One region of the Kitasatospora sp. NPDC059812 genome, then DNA from elsewhere that is predicted to be linked to it. Evidence: riboswitches for the same ligand, from Rfam matches in the RefSeq annotation. Region 1 holds a riboswitch; the other holds the start of a gene.
What was found. A riboswitch is a leader RNA that binds a small molecule or an ion and turns the genes downstream of it on or off. The one in region 1 is predicted to bind S-adenosylmethionine.
Positions count from the first base shown of each region.

Region 2: linked by a shared signal. The riboswitch ahead of thrC (threonine synthase) and the one ahead of ACFV6D_RS00310 (aminotransferase class V-fold PLP-dependent enzyme) in region 1 are both predicted to bind S-adenosylmethionine.

Region 1 is NZ_JBHWIO010000001.1:59,249-73,404, forward strand. Features, by position in the region: gene ctaD (cytochrome c oxidase subunit I) at 1-242, shown strand, start outside; gene ACFV6D_RS00265 (cytochrome c oxidase subunit 4) at 242-658, shown strand; gene ACFV6D_RS00270 (Ig-like domain-containing protein) at 838-2,100, shown strand; gene ACFV6D_RS00275 (GntR family transcriptional regulator) at 2,120-2,491, opposite strand; gene ACFV6D_RS00280 (ubiquinol-cytochrome c reductase cytochrome b subunit) at 2,598-4,250, opposite strand; gene ACFV6D_RS00285 (ubiquinol-cytochrome c reductase iron-sulfur subunit) at 4,247-5,299, opposite strand; gene ACFV6D_RS00290 (c-type cytochrome) at 5,308-6,117, opposite strand; gene ACFV6D_RS00295 (heme-copper oxidase subunit III) at 6,306-6,926, opposite strand; gene ACFV6D_RS00300 (hypothetical protein) at 7,322-7,747, shown strand; gene trpD (anthranilate phosphoribosyltransferase) at 7,868-8,944, shown strand; SAM riboswitch class IV at 9,052-9,169, shown strand; gene ACFV6D_RS00310 (aminotransferase class V-fold PLP-dependent enzyme) at 9,222-10,655, shown strand; gene ACFV6D_RS00315 (Lrp/AsnC ligand binding domain-containing protein) at 10,661-10,942, opposite strand; gene ACFV6D_RS00320 (rhomboid family intramembrane serine protease) at 10,984-11,766, opposite strand; gene ACFV6D_RS00325 (hypothetical protein) at 11,968-12,231, shown strand; gene ACFV6D_RS00330 (NYN domain-containing protein) at 12,502-13,863, shown strand; gene ACFV6D_RS00335 (NlpC/P60 family protein) at 14,064-14,156, shown strand, end outside.
Region 2 is NZ_JBHWIO010000068.1:34,763-48,918, forward strand. Features, by position in the region: gene ACFV6D_RS28190 (TerD family protein) at 1-39, opposite strand, end outside; gene ACFV6D_RS28195 (hypothetical protein) at 164-661, opposite strand; gene arfB (alternative ribosome rescue aminoacyl-tRNA hydrolase ArfB) at 754-1,188, shown strand; gene ACFV6D_RS28205 (flavin reductase family protein) at 1,199-1,726, opposite strand; gene ACFV6D_RS28210 (diguanylate cyclase) at 2,100-3,890, shown strand; gene ACFV6D_RS28215 (hypothetical protein) at 3,981-5,021, shown strand; gene nagA (N-acetylglucosamine-6-phosphate deacetylase) at 5,120-6,301, opposite strand; gene ACFV6D_RS28225 (ROK family protein) at 6,298-7,245, opposite strand; gene ACFV6D_RS28230 (extracellular solute-binding protein) at 7,539-8,819, shown strand; gene ACFV6D_RS28235 (cupin domain-containing protein) at 8,903-9,253, opposite strand; gene ACFV6D_RS28240 (DUF3263 domain-containing protein) at 9,321-9,581, shown strand; gene otsB (trehalose-phosphatase) at 9,612-10,451, shown strand; gene ACFV6D_RS28250 (trehalose-6-phosphate synthase) at 10,502-11,968, opposite strand; gene ACFV6D_RS28255 (glucosyl-3-phosphoglycerate synthase) at 12,019-13,020, opposite strand; SAM riboswitch class I at 13,168-13,304, shown strand; gene thrC (threonine synthase) at 13,322-14,156, shown strand, end outside.

The DNA.
Region 1 (14,156 bases):
ACCCGTGGGGCTACGGCCGCTCGCTGGAGTGGGCGACCTCCTGCCCGCCGCCGCGGCACAACTTCCTCACCCTGCCCCGGATCCGCTCCGAATCCCCGGCCTTCGACCTCCACCACCCGGAGATCGCCGCGCTGGACTACCTGGAGAACCACGGTGAGCCGGCCAAGCACCTCGCCGGCGTGACCCCGGCGAAGTACGACGCCCCGAAGCTGGACAAGGGCAAGAAGGAGGGCGACGTCTGATGAAGGAACAGGGAAAGATCTTCCTCGGGCTGGCGGTCTTCGTCCTCGCGATGGCCGTCACCTACGGCCTGTGGACCAACCACTCGGAGCACGGGATCGAGGCGGCCGGCACCACGGCGCTGTTCCTCGCCTTCGCGCTCTGCGCCTTCATCGGGTACTACCTCGCCTTCACCGCCCGCCGGGTGGACAGCGGCGCGGGTGACAACCCCGAGGCCGAGGTGGCGGACGACGCCGGCGAGCTGGGCTTCTTCGCCCCGCACAGCTGGCAGCCGCTCTCCCTGGCGATCGGCGGCTCGCTGGCGTTCCTCGGAGTGATCTTCGGCTGGTGGCTGCTGTTCTGGTCGATCCCGATCATCCTGATCGGCCTCTTCGGCTGGGTCTTCGAGTTCTACCGGGGCGAGAACCAGAACCAGTAGGTTCCCGGGTTCCGCCGACGACGACAGGGCCGGTCCTCCCGCACGGGGAGGACCGGCCCCGTTGCGTCTCCAGGGTGACGAACTCACTCACCCGGGTGAACGCGGGGGCGCTCCGATGTCGCTTCGGCGGGCCTCGTTCCTACGATCTGAGCAATCGTGCGGACCCTCGGAGGCGTTTCATGGCCGACAGGCGCGGAATCGCAGGTATCGGCGGCATCTCGCTGACCCTCGCAGTACTGGCCCCGCTGGCCGCCTGCTCGTCCGGCGGCGGCGAGGCGGTCGGCCCCCACCGGATCGACGCGGCCGTGCTCGTCCATCTCTCGGCCGAGGGCGGGGGCAAGGTCGACCCCTCCAAACCGGTCACGGTGACGTCCGTGCCCGGCAGCCGGCTGACCGACGTCACCGTGACCGGCCCGGACGGCCGGGTGGTGGCCGGTCAGCTCGCCGAGGACCAGCGCAGCTGGCAGACCACCGGCCGGCTGAAGGCCGACACCGACTACTCGGTGCGGATCGCCGCCGACGACGGCAAGGGCGGCCGCGGCGACACCACGGCGGACTTCAGCACCCTCGCCGCCCAGCGCCTGCTCACCGCCAAGCTGGGCCCGGACTCCTCCGGCAGCGGCATCTACGGCGTCGGCCAGCCGCTCACCGTGCAGCTCTCCGAGGCGGTGCAGGACCCGCAGGCCCGCCAGGAGGTCGAGCGCGTCCTGACCGTCAGCTCCCAGCCCGCCGTCACCGGCGCCTGGTACTGGGTGGGCGACAAGGAACTGCACTTCCGCCCGCAGGAGTACTGGCCGGCCGGCACCACCGTCTCGCTGGCCTTCGACGGCACCGGCGTCCGGATCGCGGACGGCCTCTACGGCGGCGACCGCAGCACGCTGGGCCTGCGGATCGGGGCACGGGTCGAGACGGTGGTCGACGCGGCCGCCCACCTGCTCACCCTCAGCCGTGACGGCGAGCTGCTCCGGAGCATCCCGGTGACCACCGGCAAGCCCGGCTTCGACACCCGCAACGGCGTCAAGGTGGTGCTCGGCCAGGAGCGGTCCGTCCGGATGAACGGCGAGACGATCGGGATAAAGGCCGGGAGCTCGGAGTTCTACGACCTCAACGTGGAGTGGGCCACCCGGGTCACCTGGAGCGGAGAGTACGTCCACGCGGCGCCCTGGTCGGTCCGCTCGCAGGGCCTGGAGAACGTCAGCCACGGCTGTACCGGCATGAGCACCGAGAACGCCAAGTGGTACTTCCAGAACACCAGGGTGGGGGACCTGGTGACGGTGGTGAACAGCCGCGGCGCCACCATGGAGCCCTTCGGCAACGGCTTCGGGGACTGGAACATCTCCTGGACGGACTGGATCAAGCACAGCGCCCTCGGACAGCCCGTCAGCACCACCGTGCCGTCCTCCCAGGCCCACGCCTCGGGGATGATCCGCCCGGAGGCCTGAGGGCCCCTGGAGCGCCTCCTCAGGCCTCCTGGTAGGCCAGCCGCAGGGCGGCGTCCACGGCGGCCAGCGCGTCCGCCCGCGGGAGCCCGAGCCGGGTCGCCCGCTCGGCGTACTCGGCGGCGGCCGCGGCGGCCAGCCGGTGCGCGGTGTCGCCGGTGGCCGCGATCAGCGTGCCGCGCCGGCCGTGGGTCTCCACCACGCCGTCCGCCTCCAGTTCCCGGTACGCCCGGGCGACCGTCCCGGCGGCCAGCCCCAGCTCCTCGGCCAGGGCCCGGACGGTGGGCAGCCGCAGCCCGGTCGGCAGTTCGCCGGAACGGGCCCGCTCGGCGATCTGGGCCCGGATCTGCTCGTACGGGGGAGTGGCGGCGGCGGGGTCGACGGACAGCTGCACGGGAGCTCCTGGAGGGTGCGGACGGGGGACGGGAAAGCCCGAGGGCCGCCGACCAGAAGAACTCTGGTCAGCGGCCCTCGGGTGTGACGCTGCGGGGCGTACGGGATCAGTGGTGGCCGTGGCCGCTGGTGATCTCGTGGTGCTCCTCGGAGGTCGGCTTGGGGATCTGGGCGCCGCCGCCGTAGAAGCCGCGGGACAGCTTGGCCCGGGTGCGGCCGATCAGGCCGGCCTTGCCGGCCACGCCGTTCTCGTCCGTCTGGGCCGGCAGCTCGACCGGCTGGACCTGCTCGTGCGCGGTGAGCTTGTACAGGTCCTTCTGCGGCAGCTGGGCGTGCACCTCGACGAACTCGCCGTGCGGCAGGCGCTTGATGACGCCGGTCTCGCGGCCGTGCAGCACCTTCTCCTTGTCCCGGCGCTGGAGGCCGAGGCACCAGCGCTTGGTGATGATGAAGGTGATGACCGGCACCGCGAAGAAGCCGACGCGGACGAAGTAGGTGATCGAGTTGATCGACAGGTGCAGGTGGGTGGCGAACAGGTCGTTGCCGCCACCGACCAGCAGCACCAGGTACAGGCTGATCCAGGCGGCGCCGAGCGCGGTGCGGACGGGCGCGTTGCGCGGGCGGTCCAGGATGTGGTGCTCGCGCTTGTCGCCGGTGATCCAGCCCTCGATGAACGGGTAGACCGCGATCGAGACCAGGACCAGCGGGAAGATCATCAGCGGGATGAAGACACCCAGGTTCAGGGTGTGGCCCCACAGGCCGACCTCCCAGCCCGGCATGACGCGGATCAGGCCTTCGGAGAAGCCCATGTACCAGTCGGGCTGGGCGTCCGTGGACACCTGGTCCGGGCGGTACGGGCCATACGCCCAGATCGGGTTGATCGTGGCGATCGCCGAGATGGCGGCGATCAGACCGAACACCAGGAAGAAGAAGCCACCGGCCTTGGCCATGTAGACCGGCATCAGCGGCATGCCGACGACGTTCTTCTCGGTCTTGCCCGGGCCCGCCCACTGGGTGTGCTTGTGGTAGAAGACCAGGATCAGGTGCGCCACCAGCAGGCCGAGCATGATGCCCGGGATCAGCAGCACGTGGATCGTGAAGAAGCGCGGCACGATGTCGTGGCCGGGGAACTCGCCCCCGAACAGGAACATCTGGATGTAGGTGCCGACCAGCGGGACGGCGAGGATCGCGCCTTCCATGAACCGGATACCGGTACCCGACAGCAGGTCGTCCGGCAGCGAGTAGCCGAAGAAGCCGTCGAACATGCCCAGGATCAGCAGCAGGAAGCCGAAGACCCAGTTGATCTCACGCGGCTTGCGGAACGCGCCGGTGAAGAACACGCGCATCATGTGCACGAGCATCGCGGCCACGAAGACCAGGGCGGCCCAGTGGTGGATCTGCCGGATCAGCAGACCGCCGCGGACCTCGAAGCTGATGTCCACCGTCGAGGCGTACGCCTCGGACATCCCGATGCCCTTGAGCGGCACGTACGAGCCGTTGTAGACGACCTCGGCCATCGACGGCTTGAAGAACAGCGTCAGATAGACACCGGTCAGGATGATGATGACGAACGTGTAGAGGCAGATCTCGCCCAGCATGAAGGACCAGTGGTCCGGGAAGATCTTGCGCAGGTTGGCCTTGGCGAGGGAGTAGATCCCCACCCGGCCGTCCGTCCAGTCAGCAGCGGCCTCCCACTTGTTGGCGGGCTTGGCGCGCGTGCTGGCGGGCTTGGCGGCACCGGTGGTGCTGCTCGTACTCATCGAGCACGCTCCCAGTAGCTCGGGCCGACGGGCTCGTCGAAGTCGCCGGTGGCGACCAGGTAGCCCTTCTCGTCAGTGATGATCTTCAGCTGCGGCAGCGGGTGGCCGGCCGGGCCGAAGATCACGCGCGCGCCGTCCGCCAGGTCGAAGGTCGACTGGTGGCAGGGGCAGAGCGCGTGGTGGGTCTGCTGCTCGTACAGGCTGATCGGGCAGCCGACGTGGGTGCAGATCTTGGAGTAGGCGAGGATGCCCTCGAAGCCCTTCTCCCGCGACCGGTCGTCCTTGATGTCGTCCGGTGCGATGCGCACCAGCATCAGGGCGTCCTTGGCGATCGCCTGCTGGAAGTCCTCGTCGTGGACGTGCAGACCCTCGGGCATGGCGAAGGTCAGCGAGCCGATGACGATGTCCTCGGCCTTCATCGGCAGGTTGGTGTTCATGTTGATGAGCTGCAGGGGCTGGGCCGGGGTCGCCTCGTTCCAGCCCGTCTCCTTCAGCTTCTTCTCGGGCAGCGGCCCGAGGTCGCGGAGCAGGACCACGCCGGAGAGCGGGACCAGCGCCATGGAGCCGATGAGGGTGTTGCGGATCATCTTGCGGCGGCCGAAGCCGGACTCGGCGGCACCGGTCTTGAACTGCTCGATGACGTCCGCGCGGACCTCGTCGTCAGCCTCGATCGGGTGGCGCTCGGCCGGCAGCTCGACGTCCGACATCAGCGTGCGGGCCCAGTGGACCGCACCCGCGCCGATCATGAACAGCGCGACGCCCAGGGTCATGCCGAGCGCGAAGTTCAGCGCGCTGACGTGACCGAGCGGGAAGATGTAGACGATCTTGTCCGGGTCGATGGCCACGTACGAGGCGATGAAGCCGATGGTGGCGAGCATCGAGACCACGAACATCAGCGAGACCTGGCGCTCGGCCCGCTGGGCGGCCCGCTCGTCGATGTCGGTGCGGCGGGGCTCGTGGGCCGGAAGACCCGGGTCGGCGAACGGGTCGCCGTGTGCGGCGACGTCACCGGCGGAGCCGTGTGACTCCGGCAGCTTCTCTTCTGACATGTCGTGGCTCATGACTTCTTGGCCTTGGTGGTGTGGGCGGCGACCCAGATCGCGACCGCGATGAGCGTGCCGAGACCGAAGATCCAGCCGAACAGACCCTCGGTCACCGGACCGAGGCTGCCGAGCGTGAGACCACCGGGGTTGGGCTCATCGGAGGTGGTGTGGCGGACGAAGGCCACGATCTGCTTCTTCTGCTCCTCGGGCATGGTGGTGTCCGGGAACGACGGCATGTTCTGCGGGCCGGTCTGCATGGCCTCGTAGATGTGCTTGGCGTCCACGCCCTCCAGCGACGGGGCGTACTTGCCCTTGGTCAGGGCACCGCCCTGGCCGGCGAAGTTGTGGCACTGGGCGCAGTTGGTGCGGAACAGCTCGCCACCCTTGGAGATGTCGTCCGGGTTGGTCGAGGTGTACTGCTCCGGGGTCGGCGTCACCGGGCCGGGGCCGAGCGAAGCGACGAAGGCGGCGAGCTGGTCGATCTCCGCCTGCGAGTAGATGTTCTTCTTGCGCGGCACCTGGGCGCCGGGCTGCTGGGCCGGCATGCGGCCGGTACCGACCTGGAAGTCGACAGAGGCGGAGCCGACGCCGACCAGGCTCGGACCGTCGCTGCTGCCCTGGCCGTTCAGGCCGTGGCACGAGGAGCAGCCCACGGCGAAGAGCTTCTTGCCCTCATCGATCGCGAGCGACTGCGCGGCGACGTCGGCCTGCGCCTTGTCGGCGGGCGCGAACGCGGCGTACAGCCCCCCGGTTGCCGCCAGGGCGAGAAGTAGGACGACCAGCGCCGCCAATGGGTGGCGCCGTCGTGCGGAGAGCTTTTTCACGGAATAACCCCGGTGTCAGGATCTGGTCGACTGGTGGGTGCACCCGGCGGCCGGTCTGGCCGGCACGAGGCTGCCTGTCTAGGGCTGCGCGCGCGGTCGGTCGGTGGGAGCGTCGCCCACCGGCAGAATCGGCCCGACGCCGGTGAGGGCGGGGACCGAAGCCGGTGGCCAGCGACCTGATCAGCTGGTTACTTGATCAGGTAGATGGTCGCGAACAGGCCGATCCACACGACGTCGACGAAGTGCCAGTAGTACGACACGACGATCGCGGCGGTGGCCTGCTCGTGCGTGAAGCGCTTGGCTGCGTACGTCCGTCCCAGGACCAGCAGGAAGGCGATCAGACCACCCGTCACGTGCAGACCGTGGAAGCCGGTGGTCAGGTAGAACACCGTGCCGTACGGGTCGGAGGACAGCGAGAGGCCGTCCTTCTTGACCAGCTCGGTGTACTCGAAGATCTGGCCGCCGATGAAGATCGCGCCCATCACGAAGGTGATGACGAACCACGAGCGGAGCTTCTTCACGTCCCCGCGCTCGGCAGCGAACACGCCGAGCTGGCAGGTCAGCGAGGAGAGCACCAGGATCGTGGTGTTGACCGAGGAGAAGGGCACGTTGAGGGCGTGCGCCTTCTCGGTCCAGAACTCGGCTCCCTTGACGGAGCGGAGCGTGAAGTACATCGCGAAGAGGGCCGCGAAGAACATCAACTCGGAACTGAGCCAGACGATCGTTCCGACGCTGACCATGTTCGGCCGGTTGACCGATCCGTGCGCGTGCCCGGTTTCTACTGCTGTTGCTGTCGCCACGACGGACATTATGTCGGTCCCTTATTCCGTCTTCACGCCGGGGGGTGTCCCTCGGAGTGTCCGGTGCGTGCGGTATGCCCCCCTGAGGGGCGGTGGGGGACCCCAATGGCGGCTGAGCAGCGGCGTGTCCCTTTTCTGACGGTTCCTCGAAGGGGCCCGCGACCCCGTTGCCCAGCGCGTCGTTGCACGCTTGGCGGAGCCTCCGGGGGTAATGCGCGGGCCCCTTATCGGCCGTACGGGTGGTCTGGACGGGTCCGGGTGACGGGCCGTCCTCCGGGCGGGTGAGTCGCGGGCGCGGCGGCTTGAGGAGGAAGGTCCGCGAGGGGGACTCGGCGACGGGTGATCGGGAGTAGCATCCGGATCAGGCGAACGTGGTCCGGATCACACTTGAGGGAGCAGGGCCCATGGCGTACACGACCGACGAGACGCTCACCGTCCTCGTCTACAGCGATGACCGCAACACCCGCGAGCAGGTGCTGACGGCACTCGGCCGCCGGCCCGTCGAGGACCTTCCGGAACTGTCCTACCTGGAGTGCGCGACCACCCCGGCGGTGCTGAAGGCACTGGAGAAGGGCGGCGTGGACCTCTGCATCCTGGACGGCGAGGCGGTGCCGGCCGGCGGGCTCGGGCTCGGCCGCCAGCTCAAGGACGAGATCTACGGCTGCCCGCCGGTGCTGGTGCTGATCGGCCGGCCGCAGGACTCCTGGCTGGCCGCCTGGAGCCGGGCCGACGCCGCGATCTCCCGCCCGGTGGACCCGGTGGCGCTGGCCGGCGCGGTCGCCACCCTGCTGCGGGCACGGCTGGCCAAGCGGGCGCCCGTCAGCCGCTGAGCGGTGCCGTCTCACGACTAGAGAAGACGCCGCCGCGGGAACCCGACTGGTCGATAGGCTGACTCCATCCGTACGGACGTCCCCCCGACGCGGGGAACCCGACAACAGCTGGAGTCAGCCATGGTGAACGTGAACCCTGCGAACGGTGGTACCGCACCCGCGCAGGTGGTCCGCACCTGGCCGGACGTCCTGGCGGCGCTGTTGAAGGGGGAGGACCTCGACCGCTCGGCCACCGCGTGGGCGATGGACCGGATCATGAGCGGCGAGGCGTCCCCCGTCCAGGTGGCCGGGTTCATGGTGGCGCTGCGGGCCAAGGGCGAGACGGTCGACGAGATCACCGGCCTGGTGGACGCGATGTACGCGCACGCCGAGCCGCTGGACATCCCCGGCCCGGCCGTGGACATCGTCGGCACCGGCGGGGACCGGGCCAAGACCGTCAACATCTCCACCATGTCGGCGATCGTCGCGGCCGCGGCCGGCGCCAAGGTGGTCAAGCACGGGAACCGGGCCTCCTCCTCGGCCAGCGGCTCCTCGGACGTGCTGGAGAAGCTCGGCGTCCGCCTCGACCTGTCGGCCCGGCGGGTCGCCGAGATCGCCGAGGAGGTCGGGCTGACCTTCTGCTTCGCGGCCAAGTTCCACCCGTCGATGCGGCACGCCGCCACCGCCCGGCGCGACCTCGGAGTGCCGACCGCGTTCAACATCCTCGGCCCGCTGACCAACCCGGCCAAGGTCACCTCGCACGCGATCGGCTGCTTCGACACCCGGCTCGCCGCACTGATCGCCGGTGTGCTCGCCCGGCGCGGCTCGACCGGCCTGGTCTTCCGGGGCGACGACGGCCTGGACGAGCTGACCATCACCACCACCTCGCAGGTGTGGATCGTGCGGGACGGGACCGTCACCGAGACCACCTTCGACCCGCGGGACGTCGGCGTCGAGCTGGTCGGCATCGAGGCGCTGCGCGGGGCGGACCCCTCGTACAACGCCGAGGTCGCGCGCCGGCTGCTGGCCGGCGAGCGCGGGGCCGTACGGGACGCCGTCCTGATGAACACGGCGGCGGCGCTGGTCGCGCTCGACCTGGGCGAGGCGCCGCTCACCGAACAGCTCGCGGCCGGCATGGCGCGGGCGGAGCAGGCCATCGACTCGGGCGCGGCGCAGGAGCTGCTGCGGCGTTGGTCGGAGGCCACCAGCCGGGTGTGAGGCGGTACTTGGGAGCCCGCGCCGCAACGTCGGCGCGGGCTCCTCGGCTGTCCGGATGGTGGATGCCTGTTTGACCACTCGCTGGGCGCGACCTAGAGTCTTGGCCAGGTCATGAGTGACAGCGTCAAGCCCCAGCTTGCTGTCCGGCAACCCTCCGTCCGTGGCGGGGTGCCCTGGGTGAGGACCGGGTCGCTCGGCGAATCGTCCGTGCGGCAAGCGCGGACGCCCGACGACTAGTACTCCCGGGGTCCCACACCCCCAGAAGGAGTGCATCCTCATGTCGATCTCCCACCCGTCGCCCGCCGCCACCCTTGTCTCGACGCGCTCCGCGCGGCAGCCTCGTGTTGAACTCTGCGCCCCCCTCGCCGTCCTCGGCCACGACGTCCAGGTCCCGCTCGCCAGCGGCGAGAAGGTCGGGTACGCGGCCCTCGACTACGCGGCCAGCTCCCCGGCGCTCCAGCGGGTCTGGGACGACGTCTCCGCCTACGCCCCCTACTACGGCAGCGTGCACCGCGGCGCCGGGTACCTCTCCCAGCTGTCCACCGACCTGTTCGAGCAGAGCCGCCGCACCGTCGCCGAGTTCCTCGACCTGCGCGAGGGCGACCAGGTGGTCTTCACCCGGGCCACCACCGACTCGCTGAACCTGCTCGCCTCGGCCGTCCCGGCCGGGACCCGGGTGTTCGCCTTCGAGACCGAGCACCACGCCTCGCTGCTGCCCTGGGCGCACGCCGGGCTCGACGTCCACTACCTGCGCGCGCCGCGCTCGCACGCCGAGGCGGTCGCCGCCCTGGACGCCGCGCTCGCCGAGGCGCCCGAGGGCCCCAAGCTGCTCTGCGTCACCGGAGCCTCCAACGTGACCGGCGAGCTGTGGCCGGTCGCCGAGCTGACCGGGACCGCGCACCGGCACGGCGCCCGGGTGGTGCTGGACGCCGCCCAGCTGGCCCCGCACCACCGGGTCTCGGTGCGCGAGCTGGACGTCGACTGGATCGCCTTCTCCGGCCACAAGATCTACGCGCCCTTCGGCGCCGGTGTGCTGGCCGGCCGGGCGGACTGGCTGGACGCGGCCGACCCGTACCTGGCCGGCGGCGGGGCGACCCGGACGGTGGCCCGGGAGACCGACGGCTCGGTGGCCGTCCAGTGGCACTCCGGCCCGGCCCGGCACGAGGCCGGCTCGCCGAACGTCATCGGCGCCTATGCGATCGCCTCGGCCTGCCGGGCGCTGAGCGAGGCGGGCTTCGACGCGCTGGAGGCCCGGGAGCGGCAGCTGATCGCCCGGCTGACCGCCGGGCTGGCGGAGATCCCGCAGGTCAAGGTGCTGAACCTGTTCGGTGCCGAGGCGGCCCGGGTGGGCGTGCTGTCCTTCGTCGTCCAGGGCTGGAACAGCTCGCACTTCTCGGCCGCGCTGTCCGCCGAGTACGGCATCGGGGTCCGCGACGGCCTGTTCTGCGCGCACCCGCTGCTGCGCACCCTGCTCGGGGACGAAGAGGTCTCCCCCTCCGAGTGCGGGGCGCCCGAGCCGTCGCTGCCCGGCGAGCGCAGCCTGAACGCGATCCGGGTGAGCTTCGGGGCCGGGACCCCGGACGAGCACGTCGACCGCTTCCTGACCGCCGTCCGCGAGCTGGTCACGGACGGTGCCGCGTGGAACTACCGCAACGAGGGCGGACGCTGCGTCGCCACCGTGGAGGTCGACCGGGGGCGTCGGCAGGGCTGAGGGGCCTACTCGTCCAGGCCGAGGGCGAAGGCGGCCTCGAGGTCGTGCTGGGAGTAGGTGCGGAAGGCGATCTGGGTCTCGGTGTGGGCCACGCCCGGGACCTTGTTCAGCCGGCCCGGGATGACCGCGGCCAGATCGTCGTGCCGGCGCACCCGGACCATCGCCACCAGGTCGTAGCCACCGGTCACCGAGTACACCTCGCTGACGCCCTCGATGGCCGCGATGGCCTCGGCGATCTCCGGGATGCGGTCGACACTGGTCTTGATCAGGACGATGGCGGTGATCACTGTTCGGGCTCCTTTGTGGGGTGCCGCCAGCGTATCGGGCGTCAGCCGGGTCGTCTCGGGGGGTGGCTGACCGCCGTGCAGGCGTAGAGGAAGCCCGCCGCGAAGCCGATCACGTGGACCAGATAGGCCACCCCGGGCCCGGCCGAGTGGACCGACCACCACTGCAGGGCGAACCAGAGGCCGAGCACCAGCCAGGCCGGGAAGCGCAGCGGCAGGAACAGCAGCAGCGGGACGAGCGTCGTCACCCGGGCGCGCGGATGGAAGCGCAGGTAGGCGCCGAGGACGGCGGAGATCGCGCCGGAGGCGCCGATCAGCACCCGGGTGGAGCCCGGGGAGTGCGCCTCGGCGAGGGCGAAGCCGTACGTGGCCAGACTGCCGGCGGCCAGGTAGAAGAGGGCGAACCGGGCCCGGCCCAGCCGCTGTTCGACGGTGGGGCCGAAGACGTGGAGGAAGAGCAGGTTGCCCAGCAGGTGCAGCCAGCCCGCGTGCACGAAGAGCCCGGTGAGGACGGACAGCGCCGGGTGCTTGGCCGGGGTGGGCGCGGCCGGGCAGCCCGGGGCCGGGTCGGGGGCCTGGGCCAGCTGCTCGGCGGTCAGCGGGCGGCCGGCCAGCACCTCGGCGGGGATGACGCCCCAGCGCTGCTCGTACCGCTGCTCCGCGCAGAGCCGGGACTGGCCGGTGCCGTACAGCGGATTGAGCCCGGCGGCCGGGCCCAGCAGGAACACCAGGGTGTTGACCGCGATCAGGGCGTAGGTGACCGCCGGGGCAGGCACGGACGGGCGTTCGCCCCACGCGTCGGTGTGCCCGGGGGCCGTCAGTGCCATGCGGCCAAGCATCCCTCCGTGTCGGGCGTGTGACACGGCCTTGTACGGCAGGTGGACTAGCCCGCTCGTTCTCCTGACTGGTGGCCGGGATGGTTGCCTCAGGCAATAGGCTTGGGGCGGGCAATCCCGCCTCCCGCCGCCGACGCCGGGGCCCCGGGGGGAGCGCCTAGCCCACCCAGGGACCACCCGAGAGGACCCCCGATGACCGTCCCCGCCCTGACCGCCGAGACGCGCTGGCGCTGCACCCTGTGCGGAAACCTCACCCGCTTCGACGTGACCCGCACCGCGCGGGTCACCGAGTTCCTGCACTTCGACCTGGCCGGCGAGTCCAAGGTCGAGGAGACCGAGGTGCTGAGCGAGACGATCGAGTCGGTGCGCTGCCGCTGGTGCAACGCCGTGGACCAGGTCGAGCTGGTGGCCCGTCCGGGCGCCGAGAGCGCGGAGGCCTCCGCCGAGCAGGGTTGACGCCCGACGGCGCGGGGGGCGGGTGCGCGGCGCGCCTGCCCGCCGCGCTGGGACAATACAGACAGGACGCACGGAGCGTGACGACAGGGCGGCGGCCGCGGGCCGTGACCCCGTAGGACCAGGATCGGAGCCGAGGACGTGGTGGACGCAGCGAGGGAGCCCGCCGAAGCGCAGGGGCTTCAGCCTGCTGCCGCCGCGCAGGCGCAGGCCGCCGACGCGGCCCCGTCCGGGCCCGCGGCCGTCGGCGAGGCGGCGGGTTCCGATGCGTCGGTGGGCTCCGGCGAGGCGGTGGGTTCCGGCGAGGCGGTGGCGGAGCGTGCTGCCGAGAAGCTGGACCGGCCGCTGCCCGAGGGCGTGCGCCGGCGCGTGGTCGGCCTGGCCTCGGACGCGCTCGGCGGGCTGCCGCCCGGCGAGCTCCCGCAGAGCCTGCGCCAGTACGTCAAGTTCACCCCGGCCCGGCGGGCCAAGTACGCGGCCACGGCGCTGGCCGCGGCGCTGGAGTCGGAGCCGGCGTTCCGGGTGCGGATAGCGGAGCGGTTGAGGCTGGGCCAGCCGGACCTGGTGAAGGCGTTGGAGTCGGGCAGCGTCCCGGGCGCCGCCGATCCGATGGACGTCGCGGCCGCCGCCTACCTGGTGCGGTCGGCCGGCTGGAGCCGGCTGGTGGCCGAGGCCGGGGAGGAGGCCGAGCGGGCCGGCGCCGAGGGTGCGGCCGCCGAGGCCACCCGGCTGGTGGAGAAGTTGCAGGCGGAGCTCGCCGAGCTGCGGTCAGCGGCCCGGGCGGACCTGGAGCGGCAGCGTGCGGAGTCCGAGGACGTCCGCCGGGAGGCCGAGTCGCTGCGGAAGAAGGTGCGCTCGCTGGAGAGCGACACCCGCCGGGCGCAGGCCGAGACCAGGCGGCTGACCGCCGAGCTGGAGGCCGCGAGGGCGCAGGCGGCCACCGAGCGCGGCGCTGCGGAGTCCGAGGCGCGGCGGCTGCGGCACCGGGTCGGCGAGCTGGAGACGGCGGCCGAGCAGGGCCGCCGGTCGGCCCGCGAGGGCCGCAGCGTCGAGGACATGCGGCTGCGGCTGCTGCTGGACACGGTGCTGCAGTCGGCGCAGGGGCTCCAGCGGGAGCTGGCGCTGCCGGTCTCCCAGATCCGGCCGGGGGACCTGGTGGAGGCGGTGGTGCCGGGGGCGGCCTCGCCGCACGACGTGGCCCGGCGCGGTCTGGCCGACGACGATCCGGCGCTGCTGGACCAGTTGCTGGCGATCCCGCAGGTGCACCTGGTGGTGGACGGCTACAACGTGACCAAGACGGGCTATCCGACGCTGCCGCTGGAGCAGCAGCGGATCCGGCTGCTGGGCGGGCTGGCGATGCTGGCCCAGCGCACGCAGGCGGAGGTCACCTGCGTGTTCGACGGGCAGGACCTGGACGTTCCGGTGATCATGGCGCCACCGCGGGGGGTGCGGGTGCGGTTCAGCCGGACCGGCGAGACCGCGGACGAGCTGATCCGCCGTCTGGTGCGGGCCGAGCCGCAGGGGCGTCCGGTGGTGGTGGTGTCCACCGACCGGGAGGTCGCGGAGGGCGTGCGGAAGGCGGGCGCGCGCCCCGTGGCTTCCGTTCTGCTGCTGAACCGGCTGGCGCGGCCCTGACGGCTGCCTCGACGGAATGACGCCTGGTCAGCGCCCGGTTTGCGGCGGTGTGCACATCCGGTGAAGCCTGCGGGGGAAGTGGAGTTCACGCCTTCGGGGGAGTGGCAAAACCCGTGGATCTTCCCTAGGGTGTGGCGTCAAACCTATTTTCCGGATTCTCACCTGATCGGGTGAGGCCGATGGAAGAAGGAGCAATTCCCTTGGCCTCCCACCGCCGTCCCAAGCAGCCGAGCCGCGCCCGGGTCTCCGTGCTCACCGCTGCCGCGGCGACCGCGGTCGCCCTCTCCGCGCAG
Region 2 (14,156 bases), on a different contig from region 1:
CAGCGAGACGTTGCCACCCTTGGAGAGGCTCACTGGCATGGCGATTGAAGTCCTTTCGTTCGCTTTTTCCGGGACAACGCCATACTCCGGTGGGTTGGTTCCGCGAAGTCCGTGAATTCTTCGTGGATGCCAATCCTCTGGCAAAGGTCTGACAATGCCCTGGTCAGATCCGGGGGAACCGGCCCTGTAGCGACCAGATGTTCGGATTGTCGGCCAGCTCGGGGTGCATATCGAAGAGGTCGGCGAGGGTGTCCTGGAGGAAGTCCCGGGCCTCGCGCCGCAGCTCGCCGTGGCGGACCACGGCGGGCGGCTCGTCCGGCAGCCAGGTCGAGGTGATCTCGACCCAGTTGAAGCGGCGGGCGAACCGCAGCAGCTCGGTGTTCTGGGTGAAGTCGAGGTCGGCGGTCTGCACCCGGGCGGCCCGGCCGCCGTCCGGGTCGCGGTCCAGCTCCTCGACGATGTCGCACAGCGCCCAGGCGAAGTCGAGCACCGGCACCCACCCCCAGCCGGTGGACAGCTCGGCGCCCTCGGCGTCCAGGTAGACGTCGCCGCAGAACAGGTCGTACCGCAGGGACCGCACCGGGGCGGAGCGGTAGTCCGTCTGCGGGGGGTCGGGGAAGCGGTTGGAGAGGGAGTAGCCGAGCTCGATCACGTACGCCATTGTCCGGGCTGCGGGCGGTGGTGCGGAACCGGGCCGTCGGCCGTCGCGGATAACCGGGTGACCGGGCGGTGTGGGCGCGGGATGATGGACGCATGCCCGAGCCCATCCGCGTACGGGGGTCGGTGGTCGTCCCCGACGCCGAGCTCGTCTGGCGCTTCTCGCGTTCCTCCGGCCCAGGTGGCCAGCACGTCAACACCTCCGACAGCAAGGTCGAGCTGCGCTACGACCTGGCGGCGTCCAAGGCGCTGCCCGAGGTGTGGCGCGAGCGCGCGCTGGAGCGGCTGGCCGGGCGGCTGGTGGACGGCCGGGTGCTGGTGATCCAGGCCTCGGAGTTCCGCTCGCAGTGGCGCAACCGGGAGGCGGCCGCGGCCCGGCTGTCGGCGGTGCTGACCGAGGCGTGCGCGCCGCCGCCGAAGTCCCGCCGGGCGACCAGGCCGAGCCGGGGGATGGTCGAGCGCCGGCTGTCCAACAAGCGGCGCCGCTCCGAGCTGAAGCAGGGACGGCAGTCGCCGCGGGGCGGCGAGTAGCCGGGGCGGCTCAGCCGAGGGTGCGGTAGCCGCCGCGGAAGTAGAGCAGCGGCCGGCCGGCCGGGCTGGGCACCGCGGCCTCCAGGACGCGGCCGAGCAGCAGGGTGTGGTCGCCCGCCGGTATCCGCTGCTCGGTGCGGCACTCGACGGTGGCGAGCGCGCCGTCGATCAGCGGGGCGCCGGAGCGCGGGCCGCGGTGGTGCGGGGTGTCCGCGAACAGCAGCCGGTCGCTGAGCCGGCCCTTCATGGCGAAGCGGGAGCCGAGCGCCTTCTGCCCCTCGGTGAGCAGCGAGACCGCCCAGGTGTCGGTGCGGGAGAGCACCTCGTCCATCCGGGAGTCCTCTCGGACCGAGATCAGGACCAGCGGCGGCTCCAGCGACACGGACAGGAAGGACGTGGCGGTCATGCCGACGTCCTCGCCGTCCTCCGGGTCGTGGACGGTCACCAGGCTCACGCCGGAGGCGAGCTGGGAGAGTGCCGCCCGGAACTCGTCGGGCGTGGCGTGGGAGGCAGCTTCGGGCTGCGGGGACGAGTACACGTACCGCACGGTAGTCGGCGGCCGCCGGAATCGGCATCGGGCCGAGGTCGTAGGACCAGCGGCGCACGGGGCGGGGTTGCGGCCGGGTCCGGGACTCACCCTCAGGAGTGAAGCAAGGGGCCTGCCGGGCGGCAGCGGGCTTCAGCGTGAGGCCAATGCGGTCGACCAAAGGAAATATTCCGATAGCGCTTTATGTCCCGCTATGGGGCGGATGAGCTGATTAAGGGTGCATTAGTGTCGTGTGATTTAAGTCACAAGTGATGGCCTATTGCTGACCGAGCGTGCCGAACGCTGTGCTCCCTGTGATTCAGTTCTTCTGGCAATCGGACGATAACCAATCAAGAACTATCCGAAGCAGCCGGGGAGCCCCCGCATGGAAGCCGAGTCGGAGCCGTACGTCCGTCTCGCGACCCTCCGCACCTTGCACCGGGTCGTGGCGGACCTCAACGCTGCCCGCAGCCTGGCGGGCACGCTGCAGGCCGTCGTCGAGGGTGCGGTGCACGGGCTCGGCTTCGACGCCGCCGCGGTCAGCCTGGTCCGCCCGGACGGGGACCTCGTGGTCGCGGCCGTCTGGGAGCTGGAGGAGAGCACCATGGGCGGCCCCTCCGTCCTGCTCGGCCAGGTCGGCTCCCGGGAGTCCTGGGACCGGCTGCTCGGCGTCAGCGACCACTGGGGCACCCTGCGCTTCCTGCCGTACGACCGCGGCTGGGCCGTCGCCAGCGACATCCCGCGCTGGATCGGGGACGGCCCGCTGCCCGTCTACGCCAACGACTGGCACCCCGCCGACGGGCTGCTCGCCCCGATGTACAGCGCCGGCGGCGACCTGCTCGGCGTCCTCTCGGTGGACCGCCCGCGCAGCGGCAAGCGGCCCGGGGCGTGGACCCGCGAGGCGCTGGAGATGTTCTCGCTGCAGGCCTCCATCGCGATCGGCAACGCCCGGCTGCGGGCCGAGATGCAGCGCGCGCTGGCCCGCCTGGAGAAGGAGCAGCAGGCCCTGCGGGCCAGCGAGGAGAGCTTCCGCCAGGCCTTCGAGTACGCGCCCAGCGGGATGGCCATCACCGAACTGCACGGCGCCGGGCGCGGCCAGCTGACCAGGGTCAACGACGCGCTCTGTCGCCTGCTCGGCCGCCCCCGCGCGGTGCTGCGCCAGCAGAGCTTCGCCGACCTCGTGCACCCGGAGGACCGGGCGCTGCTGGAGCGCACCAGCGCCGAGAGCGGCCGGGCGGAACTGCGGCTGTCCCGGCGGGACGGCGGCTACCAGTGGGTGTGCCTGCGCAACTCGATCGTGGCGGACGCGGCCGAGGGCCCGAGCTTCCTGCTCACCCACGTCGAGGACATCGAGGACCGCAAGCGCCACGAGTTCCAGCTCGCCCACCGGGCCAGCCACGACGCGCTCACCGGCCTGCCGAACGGCGCCGAACTGAAGGCCCGGCTGGGCCGCCGGCTCTGCGCCGAGCCGCAGACCGTCGGGGCCCCCGCCGGGCCGGGCGAGCCGGCCTACCCGGCGCCGTACGGCTACCCGGCCGACTCCTACAGCGCGCACGCCGCGTACGACCGGCTGGAGGGCGCGGACCCGTACGGCGGGCCGGTGCACGGCTACGGGACGCCCGAGGGCGGCCCGCCGTACGGCCTCGCCCCGGGCTACGGGGAGCACGTGCACGCGGTGGTCCCGGCCGACCAGGGCCCGGGCGGCGAGGCGTGGTCCGCACCGTTCCGCTCCGGCGTCGCGGCGTCGCTGGACAAGGGGCTCGCGGTGCTCTTCTGCGACCTGGACGGCTTCAAGTCGATCAACGACCGGTTCGGCCACAACGCGGGCGACGCGGTGCTGGTCGAGGTCGCCCGGCGGCTGAGCCAGGCCGTCCGGGACGGCGACACGGTGGCCCGGCTCGGCGGCGACGAGTTCGTCGTGCTGGCCGACGGGATCGGCCGCGAGGAGGCCAAGGACCTGGCCCACCGGCTGCGGGGCGCCATCATCCCGCCGATGCGGATCGACGGCCGGGCGATGCGGGTGGGGGTGAGCCTCGGCGTCGGCTGGGCGGGCTGCGGGATGAGCATCGAGGAGGTGCTGCACACCGCGGACGAGCGGATGTACGACGAGAAGCGGGCCCGGGGCGGCGCGGTGCGCGGCGCGCGGGGCGAGCGCTCGCACCGACGGGCGGGCTGAGCCCGCCGGTCCTGGTTACCCACGGGTTGTCAAGGGCTCTTTTCCGGCTGTCACAAAGGACAGGTAGGGTTCCCGGGTACGACAGCGTCCATGATCTGCGCCGGCGGCCCGCATCCCGGCGGCGCGAACCGGATGGGGGAGTTGACCACCGTGACGACCGCCGGCAACAACGGAGCGCCCGAGGGCGGTGCCCCGCAGGACGACGACCCGTTCGGCTACCTCTACCGCCCGGCGGAGGGTGCCTCCGGGCAGCCGGCCGAGCCACAGCAGGGCGTGCCCCGGACGTCGTACAGCCGTCCGATGGAGGTCGGCCGGGCCCAGTACGGGCAGCAGCCCTACCAGCCGCGGCCGCAGCAGCCCCAGTACGGCCAGCAGGCGGGGCCGCAGCAGGGCTACCCCGGCGGCCAGCAGCCGTACCCGCCGCAGCAACAGCAGCCCGAGCACGGCACCGCGCCCACCCAGCAGACCCGTTACGCCGAGCACTCCCGGCCGCAGCCGGGGGAGGACCGGTCGAGCAGCGGCCGGAGCAAGGGCGCGGTGATCGGCGCGGTCGCGGTGGTCGCGGCCATAGCGATCGGCGCCGGGATCGCGCTCTCCAAGGGCGACCCGGAGGGCGACAAGACCGCCAAGGGCGGCGCCCAGACCACCGCCGCGGCTCCCCCCAGCACCCCGGCGACCGGCAGTTCGTCCCCGACCGCCTCGGCCTCGGCGAGCACCACCGCCCCGGCCGGCCCGTTGACCGTGGACTCGGGCCAGCTCCAGGCCCAGAACGCGCCGTCCGGCAACGGCGTCAAGGGCACCAAGTCCGCCGACGGCAGCTACCTGACGCTCCAGCCGGGCGGCTCGGTGACCTGGAACGGCGAGGTCGCCGCGGCCGGCACCTACAAGCTGAACGTGCACTACAACAACACCGGCGGGGACCTGAAGGGCGCCGCCTCGGTGAACGGCAAGGACTGGCCGAGCGGGCTGCTCTTCAAGAACTACGTGCCCGGCAAGGACCCGGCGTCCTCCTGGTTCAACACCTGGATACTCCCGCAGCTCCAGGCCGGGACGAACAGCATCACCTTCACCGTGCCCTCCGGGTCGATCCTGATCGACCAGATCACCCTCGAACCGAATGCGACCGGCTGACCGGTTGAGCAGCTGACCGGTTGAGCGGCTGAGCCGGAACGCGAGACGGCCGCCCGTCCCCGTGGGGGAAGGGCGGCCGTCGGCGTTCCGGCGCTCCGTCAGGCGGGCTTGACCACGTCGAAGCGCTCGCCGCCGAGGACCCAGCGGCCGCGGCGCATGACGGCGACCAGGTCGTAGCCCTCGGAGTCGAGCACGACCAGGTCGGCCTGCTTGCCCGTCTCCAGCGAGCCGATCGAGTCGGCGAGGCCCAGCAGGCGGGCCGGGGTGGCGGACAGCGACTCGACGGTCTGGTTCAGCGTCAGGCCGTTGACGGTGAGCGAGCGCTTGAACGCGACGTCCAGGGTGAGCGTGGAGCCGGCGATGGCGCCGCCCTCGACCAGCCGGGCGACGCCGTCCTTGACCTCGACCTGGAGCGGGCCGAGCGGGTAGAGGCCGTCGCCCATGCCGGCCGCGCCCATGGCGTCGGTGATCAGGGCGACCCGGGACGCCCCGGCGGTGCCGTAGGCGAGGTCGAGCACGGACGGGTGCAGGTGCACGCCGTCGTTGATCAGCTCGACGGTGACCCGCTCGTCCTCCAGCAGCGCCACGATCGGGCCCGGGGCGCGGTGGGCGATGCCGGGCATGGCGTTGAAGAGGTGGGTGGCGACGCTCGCGCCGGCGTCGATCGCCTCCAGCGTGGTGGCGTAGTCGGAGTCGGTGTGGCCGACGGCGGCGATCACGCCGAGGTCGGCGAGCATCCGCACCGAGTCCAGGCCGCCGGGCAGTTCGGGGGCCAGGGTGACCATCTTCGCGTGGCCGCGGGCGGCGTCGACCAGCTTGCGCACCAGCGCCGGGTCCGGGTCACGCAGCAGGTCGGGGCGGTGGGCGCCGCAGCGGTTGTGGGAGATGAACGGGCCCTCGAAGTGGATGCCGGCCAGCACGCCGTCCTCGACCAGCTCGGACAGCACGGACGCCTGGCGGGCGACCTCGTCGATCTCCCCGGTGACGGTGGACGCGACCGTGGTGGTGGTGCCGTGCTCCAGGTGCGTACGGGCGGCGAGCAGTGCCTCCTCGGCGATGCCGGAGGCGTAGGAGGCACCGCCGCCGCCGTGCACGTGCAGGTCGACGAACCCGGGCACGACGGTGTACCCGGTCAGGTCGAGGTCGCCGGGCCCGCTCTCGCCTCCGAGGCCGGCGATCCGGTCGCCCTCGACGGCCAGGCGGCCGCCCTCGACGACGCCGCCGGGCAGGACCAGCCGGGCGCCGGCCAGTGCGGTACGGTCACGGTCCGCGGTGGTCACGCGGTCACCTCCATGGAGAGCAGATCCCAGGCGAGCAGGCCCGCGCCCAGGGACGCGGCGGTGTCTTTGAGCATGGCGGGTACGACCTTCGGGGGCATCTGGAAGGTCAGGCGCTCGGTGACCGCCGTGCGCAGCGGGCCGAAGAGCGTGTCACCGGCCTCGGCCAGCCCGCCGCCGACGATCACCGTGGACGGGTCGAGCAGGCTCTGGGCGAGCACGATCCCGTCGGCGAGGGCGTCGACGGCGCCCTGCCAGACCGCGAGCGCGCGGTCGTCCCCGGCGTCCACCGCGGCGGCGCAGGATGCCGCGTCGGCGTCGGGGTCGCCGCTGGCCGCGGCCCAGGCACGGGACACGGCGGAGGCGGAGGCGAGCGTCTCCAGACAGCCGCGGGCGCCGCAGCCGCACTGCGGTCCGCCCGGGCGGACCACGACGTGGCCGATCTCGCCGCCGTAGCCGTGCGCGCCGGCCTCGATCCGGCCGCCGATGCCGATGGCACCGGCGATGCCGGTGCCCAGCGCGATGAACAGGAAGCGGTCGACGCCCCGGCCGGCGCCGAGTCGGCCCTCGGCCAGGCCGCCCGAGCGCACGTCGTGGCCGAGTGCGACGGGGATGGCGGCTCCGTCGGGCCCGGCCAGGCGCTCGCCCAGCAGCTTGCGCAGCGGGAGGTCCCGCCAGCCGAGGTTGGCCGAGTAGACCGCGATGCCGTTCCTCTCGTCGATCGTGCCCGGGACGGCGACGCCGGCCGCGAGCGGGGCGACGCCGAAGCGGCCCCGGCCCTCGTCCGCCAGGTCGGCGGCGAAGTCGAGGATGGCGGCGACCACGGCGTCCGTGCCGTGCTCCCGCCCGGTCGGTCGGCGTGCTTCGAACAGCACGGAGCCGTCCTGGGCGAGCAGCGCGGCCTTCATGCCGGTGCCGCCTACATCGAGTGCGATGACGTGCTTCACGGAGGACAGTTTCCCTTGGTCGGGTAGAAGAGGTCTAGTCCAGTTGTCGGATTGGTCTGGTCCAAAGTAGGTGAGCTTTGTCGCAGATGGGGTCGGTGTGAGCGGCTTTGCGTCGGGCGCCTTCCGTTCACCTTCTGTTGCGCATCGTGCAATGACGTCCGCACTTCGATAACTACTCGGCGGGCTCGGCACAGTGGTGTGGACCACCGCCCGGTGGGTTTGGCAGTGTTGCGCCTCCCCCCTCCCGGATTCCCCCGTCCGGTCGCAGTTCTCCCCTGAAGGCGGTACCCGCGTTGAACAGGCGCGCCCACGTTCCCACCCGCGTCCTCGGCACCGCGCTGGCCGGAGCACTGGTACTCACCGCCGTCAGCGCCTGCGGCGGGCAGAACGACGGGCCGGTCACCCTCAAGCTGGTCGCCGCCGACTACGGGGAGAGCGCCGACACCAGCTCCAAGCTCTACTGGGACGAGATCGCGCACGGCTTCGAGGCCGCCAACCCCGGCATCAAGGTCGACGTCGAGGTGGACAGCTGGACCGACATCGGCAAGAAGGTCGACGACATGATCGCGGCCGGCAAGTCCCCCGACCTGCTGCAGACCGGCGGCTTCGCCGACCAGGTCGCGGCGGACCGGCTGTACCCGGCCGCCGACGTGCTCTCGATGGACACCCAGGCCAACTTCCTGGACACCTTCGCGCACGCCGGGCAGGTGCTCGGCACCCAGTACGGCATCCCGTTCGTCTCCTCCTCCCGGGTGCTCTTCTACAACAAGGCCGTCTTCCGCCAGGCCGGCATCACCCAGCCGCCGGCCACCTGGAACGAACTGCGCCAGGACGCCGAGAAGATCAAGGCCAAGGTGCCGGGCGTGACCCCGTACGGGCTGCCGCTCGGGCCGGAGGAGGCGCCGGCCGAGTCCATGCTGTGGACGCTGAGCGGCGGCGGCAGCCTCTCCGACGACGTCGGCAACTACACCATCGACAGCACCCAGAACCAGGCCACCTTCAGCTGGCTGAAGAACAACCTGGTGGCCACCGGGCTGACCTATCCGGACCCGGGCAAGATGAACCGCACCCCGGTCTTCCAGGACTTCGCGGCCGGGAAGGTCGCGATGCTGAACGGGCACCCGACGCTGCTGCGGATGGCCACCGCCGGGAAGATTGACTTCGGGACGGCGCCGATCCCCAAGAAGGACGGCGTGGGCAAGACCGGCAGCCTCGGCGTCGCGGACTGGATGATGGCGTTCAAGGCCAACGGGCACAAGAACGAGATCAAGAAGTTCCTGTCCTTCGCCTACTCCCGCGAGTTCCAGCTGAAGTTCGACGAGCAGTACAACCTGCTGCCGGTCACCCAGGACGCGTTCAACCAGATGACGTCCGACCCGAAGCACGAGGACCTCAAGCAGTTCGCGGTCGGGCTGACCAACGCCAGCTTCTACCCGTTCGGGGACCCGGCCTGGGGCGACGTCAGCAACCGGATCAAGGCCGGGATCGGGCAGGCCGTCACCGGGGACCCGAAGCAGGCGCTCGCCGGGCTGCAGGACGCGGCGGTCAAGGAGGCGGCCCGGGTCCGCAGGTGAACCCGGGCCGGGGCGCCCTCCAGGGGCGGGGGAGTCAGGGGCGGGCTCGTGTCAGGGGCGGGCTCGTGTCAGGGGCGGGCTCGTCAGGGGAGCGTGATGGCGTAGGCCTTGCGGAGCGTCTCGTGGACCGTCCAGGTGGTCCGGTCGCCCTCGCGCAGCACGGCGCAGTCGCCCGGGCCGACCTCCAGGGTCGGGCCGCCCTCGACCTCGATGGTCGCCCGACCGCTGAGCACCACGAACAGCTCGTCGGCCTCCACGTCGGTGACCACGCCCGGGGTGATCTGCCAGATGCCGCGCAGCTGGCGGCCGTCGGGGGACTCGGAGAGGACCAGGCCGGAGACCTCCGGGGTGCCGGAGACGATCTGGGCCGGGTCGAGCGGGTCGGGTTCGAGGTCGGCGGTGGGGATGTGCACGGCGAAGCTGGGCGTGGTCATACCGCCGACGCTAGCCGGGGCGGCCGGGCGCCGGAGGGCGCACAGTGTGTCCGGCTCACGCGGGAGAATGACACTCCGTAGTGATGGCGGAGGTGTCCTGGTGGGTGAGCTGAGTGAGCGGGACCTGGCGGTGCTGGCCCTGGAGGGGCGGCAGTGGCGGACGGCCGGGGCCAAGGAGCGGGCGATCCGGGAGGAGCTGGGGCTCTCCTCCACCCGGTACTACCAGCTGCTGAACGCGCTGCTGGACCGGCCGGAGGCACTGGCGCACGCCCCGGTGCTGGTGAACCGGCTGCGCCGGATCCGGGAGGCCCGGCGGTCCGCGCGGTAGCGGGAGGGGGCCGCGGGGTAGGGCTCGGGCATGGGCTTTGACGAGAAGTGGGTGCCGGTCACGGCTGCCGGGCGGGACGGGCTGCGGGCGATCCTGGCGGCGCCGGGCGAGGCGGTGATCGCGCTGGACTTCGACGGGACGCTGGCGCCGATCGTGGCGGATCCTGATCGGGCGCGGGCGCATCCGGGGGCGGCGGCCGCGCTGCGGGCGCTGGTGCCGGCGGTGCGGGCCGTGGTGGTGGTGACCGGGCGGCCGGCCGCGCTGGCGGCGGAGTACGGCGGCCTGGACGGGCTGCCCGGGGTCGTGGTGCTGGGGCACTACGGCGCCGAGCGCTGGGAGGGCGGCGAGGTGACCGCGCCGCCGGTGCACCCCGGGGTGGCCGGGGCGCGGGCGGCGCTGCCGGGCCTGCTGGCGGCGGCGGGGGCGCCCGAGGGGACGTGGCTGGAGGACAAGGGGCGCTCGCTGGCGGTGCACACCCGGCGCACGGCGGCGCCCGAGGAGGCGCTGGAGCTGCTGCGGGCGCCGGTCGGCGAGCTGGCGGCCGGGCACGGGCTGGTGGTGGAGCCCGGGCGGCTGGTGCTGGAGCTGCGGCCGCCGGGGGTGGACAAGGGCGCGGCGTTGACCGGCTTCCTGCGCGAGCGCGGGGCCGGCTCGGTGCTGTACGCGGGGGACGACCTGGGGGACGTGGCGGCCTTCGCTGCGGTGGAGAAGCTGCGCGGCGAGGGGGTGGCGGGGCTGCTGGTGTGCAGCGGCGCGGTGGGGGACGCGCCGGTGCGCGAGCTCGCCGACCGGGCGGACCTGGTGGTCGCGGGCCCGGCCGGCGTGGTGGAACTGCTCGCGGCGCTCGGCGCGGCCGTCGGCGCTGGCTGAGCCGGGCGGCAGCGTGTTGAGCGGGCCGGTTCAGCGCGCGTCGAGCCGGTTCACAGCGCGTTGAGCTGGTCGAGGAACCACTGCTGCGGGGGCAGCGCGGTGGCCGCCGCCGCGAGGCGCTTGGTGCGGTCGGCGCGCTCCTCCTCGGGCATGGTGAGGCCGGCGTGCAGGGCGTCGGCGGTGGCGATGACGTCGTACGGGTTGACGGTGAGCGCGTCCTCGGCGAGTTCGGCGTACGCGCCGGCCTCGCGGGAGAGCACCAGGGCGCAGCCGTGGTCGGACACCACCGGAACCTCCTTGGCGACCAGGTTCATGCCGTCCCGGATCGGGTTGACCAGGGCCACGTCGGCGAGCCGGTAGGCGGCCAGGGAGCGCGGGAAGTCGTCGTCGACGTGCAGGATCAGCGGCTGCCAGGCGGGGGTGGCGAACTCGGCGTTGATGTCCTCGGCGAGCCGTTGGACCTGGGCGGTGTAGGCGCGGTACTCGGCGAGGTCGGTGCGCGAGGGGTAGGCGAAGGCGATGTGCACCACCCGGTCGTGCCATTCGGGGCGGGTGCGCAGCAGGTGCCGGTAGGCCTGGAGGCCGCGGACGATGTTCTTGCTCAGCTCGGTGCGGTCGACCCGGACGATGGTGCGGCGCCCGCCGACGGCCTCGCGGAGGGCGGCGAGGCGTTCGTCGACGTCCGGGCGGTGGGAGCGTTCGCGCAGGAAGTCGGCGTCGGCGCCGAGCGCGTGGACGCCGAGCCGGGTGGTGCGGCCGGCGTGGGTGACGGTCATGGCGTCCCGGTCGACCTCGGCACCGAGCAGGTCGGCGCAGCAGTCGGCGAAGGCCAGCGCCCAGCGGCGGGTCAGGAAGCCGGCCCGGTCGGCGCCCAGGATGCCGGTGAGGACGGCCTCGGCGACGTCGTCGGGCAGCAGCCGGAAGTACTCGGGCGGGGCCCACGGGGTGTGCGAGAAGTGGCCGATCCGCAGGTCGGGGCGGGCGGCGCGGAGCAGGGCCGGGGTCAGCGAGAGGTGGTAGTCCTGGACCAGCACGGCGGCCCCGGGGGCGGCCTCGGCGGCCAGTGCCTCGGCGAAGGCGGCGTTGTAGGCGCGGTAGGCGGCCCACTCGGTGCGGAACCCGGCGTCGAAGGCGGGGGCGGTGGGGGTGGCGTAGAGCAGGTGGTGGACGAACCAGAGGGTGGAGTTGGCGACGCCGTTGTAGGCGCGGGCGAAGGTGTCGGGATCGATGTCCAGCATGCGGACGGCCTGGCCGCCCACATCGTGCCCGGCGAGGTCGAGGCGGCCGTCCGGGGCCTCTCTGGCGGCCTGTCGGTCGGCGGCGCCTAGGGCGGCGCAGACCCAGACGGCGTCGGGGTCGTCGATGGCGGAGAGGCCGGAGACCAGGCCTCCGCCGCCGCGGCGGAGGGTCAGCGTGCCGTCGTCCGCGGTGCTGAACGACACCGGTCCCCGATTGGAGGCCACCAGGACGGGGGCGGTGCCGGTCGCACTCGAACGTTCGGTCGTGAGATCGCCCATGGTTGGTACGTTGCCTGGGCTCCGGAGCGGCAAACCCTTTCGGTGGGTGTTCAGTGTCGGGTCGCGTACTCGGGCACGGTGTGCATGGGCGGGCGTTCCAGGGCGGTCACCGGGTGGGTGTGGGCGGTGAACTCCCGGCTCTGCGGGTCGCGGGTGAACTGGGTCAGCAGCGGGTGGACGAGGTCGGCCGAGGCCTTCAGCCGGTGGGTGCGGTCGAGGCGTTCGAGGGCGGTGCGGTAGATGGTGGCGGCCATCCGGCCGAGGGCCTGGCCGTCCTGGTGCCGGTGGTGCCGGACGCCGACGTCCACCTGGGCCAGGGCGTCCAGCCCGACCGTCTCCAGCGCGTCGACCAGCAGGCCGAGTTCGACGCCGTAGCCGGTGGGGAAGGGGAGCCGTTCGAGCAGCGCGCGGCGGGCCGCGTACTCGCCGCCGAGCGGCTGGACGAAACCGGCGAGTTCCGGCCAGTGCAGGTTGAGCAGCGGGCGGGCGACCAGTTCGGTGACCCGGCCGCCGCCGGCCGGGACCACCGCCCCCTCCGTCTCCAGCGGCCGGTCGTACATGGCCTTGACCAGCTGGATGTCCGGTTCGGTGAGCAGCGGGCCGAGGATGCCGGAGACGAAGGCCGGGTCGAACTCGCGCAGGTCGGCGTCGACGAAGCAGACGATGTCGCCGCGGGTGACCAGCAGCGAGCGCCAGAGCACCTCGCCCTTGCCGGGGACGGCGGGCAGCCGGGGCAGGATCGCGTCGCGGTACTCCACCCGGGCGCCGGCCCGGGCGGCGACGGCGGCGGTGGCGTCGGCCGAGCCGGAGTCGATGACGACGAGTTCGTCGACCAGCGGGAGGCGCTCCATCAGCTCGCGGCGGATGGTGCGGACGATGTCGCCGACGGTGGCCTCCTCGTCCAGTGCGGGCAGCACCACGCTGACCGTGTGGCCGGTCCGGCGCTTGGCCTCCAGCAGGGCGTGCACCGGCCGGTCGACCGCGCTCCACGAGCGGCGGCGCAGCCAGGACGCCGCCTGCGGGAGCAGCGCGGGGGTCGGTTCGGCGGGCACGGGACTCTCCTCGGCGGGGTCGGTGGGACGCGCCATCTCGCGTGGCGGACGATCCCGTTCGGGGTTGACGCCTTCGGATACAGTCTTCGTACAGCGGCCGGACCTTTGCACGTCGGGGTCGCCGTTGAGCACCACCACAATTTCACAAGCTCATCCAGAGGGACTGAGGGAACGGCCCGTTGACGTCCCGGCAACCTTCTCGCGCGGCTGTCTGTCGACAGGCCCCGGCGGGACAGGTGCCAATTCCGGCCTGTGGCGCGACCGTGCCACGGGGAAGATGAGGAGAGAGGCCTCCGCCATCATGGCTATCGACACTGTCGCACCCGCATCCGTGGACCTCGGCCCCGCCACCGCGCTGTCCTGTCGGGAGTGCGGCACCCGCTTCCCGCTCGGTCCGAGCTTCGCCTGCCTGGAGTGCTTCGGCCCGCTGGAGATCGCGTACGACTTCGGCAGCGAGGGCGCCGAGGAGCTGCGCCGCCGGATCGAGGCCGGCCCGAGTTCGATCTGGCGCTACGCGCCGCTGCTGCCCGTCCCGGCCGACGTCGCCACCAAGCCCAACCTGAACCCCGGTTGGACCCCGCTGGTCAAGGCGGACAACCTGGGCCGCGAGCTGGGCTTCACCGCGCAGCTGCACATCAAGGACGACTCGGGCAACCCGACCCACTCGTTCAAGGACCGCGTGGTGGCCTGCGCCATCGAGGCCGCGCGGGCCTTCGGCTTCACGACGCTCTCCTGCTCCTCCACCGGCAACCTGGCCGGCGCGGTGGGCGCGGCGGCCGCCCGGGCCGGTTTCAAGTCCTGCGTGTTCATCCCGCACGACCTGGAGCAGGGCAAGGTCGTCATGGCCGGGGTGTACGGCGGCGAGCTGGTCGGCATCGAGGGCAACTACGACGACGTGAACCGCTTCTGCTCGGAGCTGATCGGCGACCCGGCCGGTGAGGGCTGGGGCTTCGTCAACGTCAACCTGCGCCCCTACTACGGCGAGGGCTCCAAGACGCTGGCGTACGAGATCTGCGAGCAGCTCGGCTGGCGGCTGCCGGAGCAGATCGTCATCCCGATCGCCTCCGGCTCCCAGCTGACCAAGATCGACAAGGGGCTGCAGGAGCTGATCAGGCTCGGCCTGGTCGAGGACCGGC